Regions from separate parts of the Clostridium sp. AN503 genome, predicted to be linked through region 2. Evidence: predicted binding sites of a transcription regulator. Region 2 holds the regulator's gene; the other holds the start of a gene.

Region 1 (3,427 bases), 1.1 Mb from region 2:
GCACGCATGGTATCCTCATCATGCTCCACCACCAGCACTGTGTTCCCAAGATCCCTCAGATGGGTCAGGGTCGCCAGCAGTTTGTCGTTGTCTCTCTGGTGCAGGCCGATGCTGGGTTCATCCAGAATATAAGCCACGCCCACCAGACCGGAACCGATCTGGGTTGCAAGGCGGATACGCTGCGCCTCTCCGCCTGACAGGGTTCCCGTCGCCCGGGACAGGGATAAGTATTCCAATCCCACGTTCAGCAGGAAATCCAGCCGCGCCTTGATCTCCTTCAAGATCTGCGCGCCTATAGAAAGCTGCATCGGGGTCAGTTCCATATGCTCCAGGAACTCCCGGAACTTTACGATGGACATCTCCGTAGCTTCATAGATATTGATACCGCCCACGGTCACCGCCAGGGAACTGGGCTTCAGCCGCTGCCCCTTACATACCTTACAGGGAGTGATACGCATAAAGGTCTCATACTCTGCCTTGGACGCCTCCGAGAAGGTCTCCCGGTAACGCCGCTCCACATTTTTAAGAAGCCCCTCAAACGCCACATCGTACACGCCTTCGCCGCGCTGCCCCTTATAGTGTACCTTGATCTCCTTCCCATTGGTCCCATGGATCAGGACATCGTGGACCTCCTGGGGATAGTCCTCAAACGGTGTGTCCAGATCAAAATGGTACTCCTTCGCCAAAGCCACCAGGATCGCATTGGTAAAGCTCCCCTTGTCTGCACAGGACTGCCACCCCATCACGGTAATGGCTCCCTTTGAGATGCTTAAGGACTTGTCCGGTATCATAAGATCCTCGTCAAATTCCATCTTATAACCCAGGCCGAAGCACTCCGGGCAGGCTCCAAACGGATTGTTGAAGGAGAAGCTTCTCGGCTCCACCTCCTCGATACTGATCCCACAGTCCGGACAGGCAAAACTCATGCTGAAATTGATCGGCTCCCCGTCGATCACATCCACGATCATCAGCCCATCGGATAAGCTCATCACCGTCTCGATAGAATCGGTCAGGCGCTTTTCAATGCCCTCCTTCACCACAAGCCGGTCTACAACGATCTCAATATTGTGCTTGATATTCTTCTCCAGCTTGATCTCCTCAGAGAGCTCGTATAGATTCCCGTCGATCCGCACCCGCACATAGCCGCTGCGCCGGGCCTGATCCAAAAGCTTCACATGCTCGCCCTTGCGCCCGCGTACTACGGGAGCCAGAAGCTGCAGCTTCGTCCGCTCCGGCAGCGACATGATCTGATCCACCATCTGATCGATGGTCTGCTTCTTGATCTCCCTGCCGCACTTGGGGCAATGGGGAATACCGATACGCGCATAGAGAAGACGCATATAGTCATAGATCTCCGTCACGGTCCCCACGGTGGAACGGGGGTTCCGGTTGGTAGACTTCTGGTCAATGGAGATCGCAGGAGACAGCCCTTCGATGCTCTCCACATCCGGCTTCTCCATCTGACCCAGGAACTGTCTCGCATAGGAGGAGAGGGATTCCATATACCGCCTCTGTCCTTCAGCATAAATCGTATCAAACGCCAGCGAGGATTTGCCCGACCCGCTTAAGCCCGTCAGTACGACCAGCTCGTTGCGCGGGATATCCAGGGAAATATCCTTTAAATTGTGCTCATTGGCACCTCGTATCTTAATATATTGCTTCGCCATGGTTCCCAAACCTTTCTGTAAATCCGTCCTGTCCATAAGGTGCCTGAAAACAGGCTGCCTTATTCCTTTTATGATAGACAGGTATATTCTATCACAATCCGGCAGCTTTTGCAAACATTTGTTCGATATAATTATTCCTATAATTATTCCCTCTATGAAAGCCCCTGTCCCTTACCCAGAGTGAAATAAAGGATCATCAGGATCACAGCCGGAGCCAGGAACCGTATGATAAAGGACCATGCATGACGGAAAAAAGCCGGTACGTTCCCATCCGGGCAGATCTCTTTCCATGCTTTTTCCGTCCCCCAGGACCAGCCCACAAAAAGGCAGAATCCCAAGGCCCCCAGCGGGATCATCAGATTATCCGTGAATTTCTCCATGACCGCATTCATGGGCAGCATCTGGATACCCGAGGATAAGTCAAACCAGGGCAGGTTGATATTCCTGGCCGCGCTCTGAGACAGGGAATACCCGATGCTCAAAACCGCCATGGGAATGGAAAAGATCACCGTAGCCCTGCGCCGGGACATATTCCATTCCTCGATCATAAACGCCACACAAGTCTCCAGCACGCTCAGCGCACTGGTCAGAGCTGCCAAAAACAGCAGGATAAAAAAGATCAGCCCGAAGATGCGGCCTCCTGGCAGGCTGTCAAAAACATTGGGCAGAGCCATGAATGCAAAGCCGCCGCCCATAGTCAGCCCATCCTGTCCCAGCGTCAGGATCACCATTGGGATAATGGCGGAAGCGGACAGCAGGGCTGCCAGGGTATCCAACCCGCAGATCCACATGGCGCTTTTTATCATACCGCCTTCCTTCGCCGCATAGGAACCATACGTCACCAGGATCCCCATACCCACTGAGATCGAGAAAAACGCCTGTCCCAGCGCGCCTACCAGCGTATCCGTATTAAAACTGCTCCAGTCCACCCGGAACATAAAAGAAATGCCTTCCTTTGCACCCGGGAGTGTAAAAGACCGCACCACACAGGCGATCAGAAGCACAAAGAACAGCGGCATCAGCTTTTTACTGACCTTCTCAATCCCATCCGACACCCCTTTTACGATAATTACGATACAGAGGATCAGAAAAACCAGTCCCCAAACGAGCGGCTCCACCGGCTTTGATATAAATCCCGAAAAATATTCCTGATACGTGACGGTTCCCGTATAAAAATCTGCATCTGTCAGATAAGCGATCACATATTTCAGCACCCATCCGCCCACTACGCAGTAGTAGGACATGATGACAAACAGATTCAGGATCCCAATCCCTCCCACAAACGACCATTTCCGGTTCAGCACGTGAAACGCACCTACCACATTCCTCTGGGCGGCACGCCCGATCGCAAACTCTGCAAGCATGATCGGCAGGCCGATCAGGATCACGATCAGAATATAAGTTAATATAAAAGCTCCTCCGCCATAAAGCCCAACCTTCCCCGGGAACTTCCAGATATTCCCCAGTCCGATGGCGGAGCCTGCCGTCGCCAGGACAAACCCCAGATTGCTGATCCACTGTCCTCTGTTATGTTTCATGTCAGTCTTCCTTTTCCTGTTAAATATAGTATGATACCCGGGCCAAAAGACCTTTGGCCCCAACATCGCAGTATTGGCCCGGAACACATTTTCCGGCCTTGTCTATATTACCGTAGAAAGGATTTAAAGTAAAGAGTTTCTCCAAATAAAAGGCAGCAAAAAAGCTGCCACAGGCTGATAAATCCAGCGCCTGTGACAGCCAGTCCGTTTTACTTCTTATAT
Region 2 (3,427 bases):
ATCCCCTATGAGGAAAGAAACGGATCCTATTATATTTACGGATACCATTAAATTTCTGTGTAGAAATACTCCCTGCAGATTAATCAACTTTTGCTGGCTAAAGTGAATTTTATTTCATCCTGCTCTTTATTAATTTAGGATAATTTTATGTATTTTATCCGGCATAAATTATTTTGTCCATTCATGGATAAAATTCAAATTTTGAAAAATGGACAAATCCTTTGAAACCTTGTATTTAAGCCATTATTTTAGATTTTAATTTTATCCATTATTTTTTACATTTCCCAGCAGCATGATAAATAAGAGAAAAACCTTCCTTCTCTTGATATAATTTCCTGCATACTTTTGCCAGGGATACCGAAACTATTAGCAGATAGTAGCAGATAAGGAGGCATCATCATGGCAAAAGCAGGAATGAGAAGACCAAGTCCTTACGACCCGGACAATCATGGGACAGAGAATCATCATACACTCCATCATCCCAAAAATGAACAGGCACAGGTACCTGAGATCCAGGGAGCCGCAAAAACTGGAAACGCGAAAGCGGGACCTGTCAATGCACCCAACTGGGCCAGGGATGACTATAAAACCGGAGATCGATAAACCGGAACAGGTCAGCCCTGTAAAACCCCCCATTAAATCGCACCACGGGGAATCATGAAGCATGAGGCGGCTACTCTGCAAAGTATACGACTGTCAAGTATTCCCCCGAATGGATATGCTCGTCACGGAGACCATTCATCCGCTTCAGCTCTTCCACGTACTCCTTCGTGGTGTAGCCGCTTCCTTCCAGATACTGCGCGGCAATGTCCCAGAGACTGTCTCCCTGCTTCAGCTGGATGCTGGTGTAGTAACGGTTCATGGGCTTTACATATTCTTCTTCGGCATGGGCGTTCAACAGCGTATGGCCAAAGAAACCGGAGCAAAAAGCAAGTATCATCAAAAGAACAATCATCAGATTCCTGACTCTACGTCGTGCAATTCTTCTATTCATCATCAGTACCCCCTTATAACTGGCATCCGTTCCCCAAACACAGCGTCGGACGAATGCAAACATCTGTTCTGTTTCTATGTTCTTATTATAGTATCCGAACATTTGTTTGTCAATGGATTTTCCAAAAAAATCGAACAAAAGTTTGCTTTTTTATCGAACATATGTTACTATATTAATTAGAAAGAATCTGCTCATACAACACAGCAGTATACGAATACATAAAACAGGAGGAACCGGTATGGCACAGGGCAAGATTACCGCAAAACAACAGGAAATACTGGAATATATCAAGGGATGCATTTTAAAGAAAGGATATCCGCCGGCAGTCCGGGAGATCTGTGAGGCGGTCCATTTAAAGTCCACTTCTTCTGTCCACTCCCACTTAGAGACACTGGAGCGTAACGGCTATATCCGCCGCGACCCTACCAAACCGCGTGCCATTGAGATCCTGGACGATGAGTTTGCTCTCACACGCCGGGAGATGGTGCAGGTTCCCGTGATCGGTACGGTTGCCGCAGGCCAGCCGATCCTGGCCCAGGAGAACATCGAAGATTACTTCCCGATCCCGGCCAGCATTCTCCCCAACGCTGAGACCTTCATGCTGCGCGTCAAGGGTGAGAGTATGATCAATATCGGTATTTTCGACGGTGACCAGGTGATCGTAGAGCAGACAAAGACTGCACGGAATGGAGAGATCGTCGTTGCACTGGTGGAGGATTCCGCCACCGTGAAGCGTTTTTTCAAAGAAAAGGGACACTACCGGCTTCAGCCGGAGAATGATAATATGGAACCAATCATCGTAAACCAAGTGGAGATTCTTGGCAAAGTGATCGGATTGTTCCGCATGATGCAGTGAGAAGCAGAAGAACACAACGACAGGATTGGATGATAAGCCCATAACATAAGATCATAATGTATCATAAAACCCCATCAAGACCGGAAACAGTCCTGATGGGGTTTCATAACACTTTTATCTAAATGAATCTTTAAATATCAGCATGCATTTATTTTTTCTGGCTGTTCAACCACTCCTGTTTCTTTTTCGCAAAGTCCAGGATGATGTCCACACATCCTTCCATGCCCAGCACAGTACTGCTGATACACAGGTCATAGCTCTTGGCGTCAGCCCACTTCTTGCTGGAATAGTAATTGTAGTAGCTTGCACGCTTCTTGTCGGTCTTGACCATGATATCCTTTGCCTTGGCGTCATCCACTTTATACAGCTCTTTTAAACGAGCCAGCTTATCATCGTCATGTCCGGTGATAAACACAGACACGGTATTGGGATAATCCGCCAACGCATAATCTGCGCATCGTCCAACGATCACACAGGACTCTTCGTCCGCCAGCTTCTTGATGGTGTCAAACTGAGCCAGGAAGATCTTATGGTTGATCGGCATATCCATGTATGCAGATGTGGTATATCCCAGTGAATAGGTATCCATCACCAGAGAGTAGAGGAAACTACTTGTGGGCTTCTCGTCGTGAGTCTCAAACAGTTCCTCACACAGTCCGCTCTCCTTAGCTGCACGGGTAAGGAGTTCCTTATCGTAACACTGCACTCCCATTCTCTCCGCAAGCATTTCGCCGATCTTTTTTCCGCCGCTGCCGCACTGTCTTCCGATTGTAATAACAAGATTTCCCTTCATAGATATCCTTCTCCTTTCAGTAACCTGCGATGTAAGTCTTCTTATATCATATTATACACCAAAATTTCTGAAAAGTATATAAACAGAAAGCAAAAATCTATCTATTTTGCGAAATTTTAGAAAAATAACCTTATTATTAGTCCAGCTCCAATTTTTTAAGCAGCATTTCAAAATATTCCGGTAAAGGTGCATGAAACTCCATATATTCTCCTGTTGTTGGATGAATAATACCCAAAACTCCAGCATGTAAAGTCTGTCCCTCAAGCCCTGGAAACGGGCATTTGGCGGGACCATAGACCTGGTCGCCCAAAAGTGGATGACCGGTGCTTGCCATATGCACACGGATCTGGTGAGTCCTTCCGGTCTCAAGCTGGCATTCCACATAGGTAAAACGCCGGAACCGGCGCAAAACCCGGTAATGGGTAACGGCGTCCTTCCCATTCTTCTCATTAATGCTCATCTTTTTCCGGTCTGTTGGATGCCGCCCAATGGGAGCATGGACCGTACCCTCGTCCTCTTTTATCACACCATGTACGACGGCATAGTATTTCCTGGTAATAGAATGGACCTTCAGCTGTTCCGCAACGGCGCTGTGCGCCCTGTCGTTCTTGCAGACGATCAGCACACCGGTGGTGTCCATATCAATACGATGGACGATCCCCGGCCGCATCACGCCGTTGATACCGGACAATTCCCCCCTGCAATGATGCATAAGGCCATTGACCAGGGTGCCAGTATAATGACCGGCAGCCGGATGCACTACCATTCCCTTTGGCTTATTGAT

What was found. Region 2 encodes LexA, which represses DNA repair genes until DNA is damaged. Its sites were predicted from a motif close to CNAACANNTGTTNG; they were not measured.
Region 1: uvrA (excinuclease ABC subunit UvrA) is a predicted target of LexA. The motif match lies at 1,779-1,792, and genes of this name have one in related genera.

What each region holds. Positions count from the first base shown of each region.
Region 1 covers NZ_JBFDTP010000002.1:519,662-523,088, reverse strand. The annotation lists gene uvrA (excinuclease ABC subunit UvrA) at 1-1,667, opposite strand, end outside; gene AB1I67_RS09665 (sodium-dependent transporter) at 1,820-3,205, opposite strand; gene AB1I67_RS09660 (6-carboxytetrahydropterin synthase) at 3,415-3,427, opposite strand, start outside.
Region 2 covers NZ_JBFDTP010000002.1:1,621,272-1,624,698, reverse strand. The annotation lists gene AB1I67_RS14785 (hypothetical protein) at 400-603, shown strand; gene AB1I67_RS14780 (LysM peptidoglycan-binding domain-containing protein) at 674-997, opposite strand; gene lexA (transcriptional repressor LexA) at 1,233-1,850, shown strand; gene AB1I67_RS14770 (cytidylate kinase-like family protein) at 1,999-2,643, opposite strand; gene AB1I67_RS14765 (RluA family pseudouridine synthase) at 2,780-3,427, opposite strand, start outside.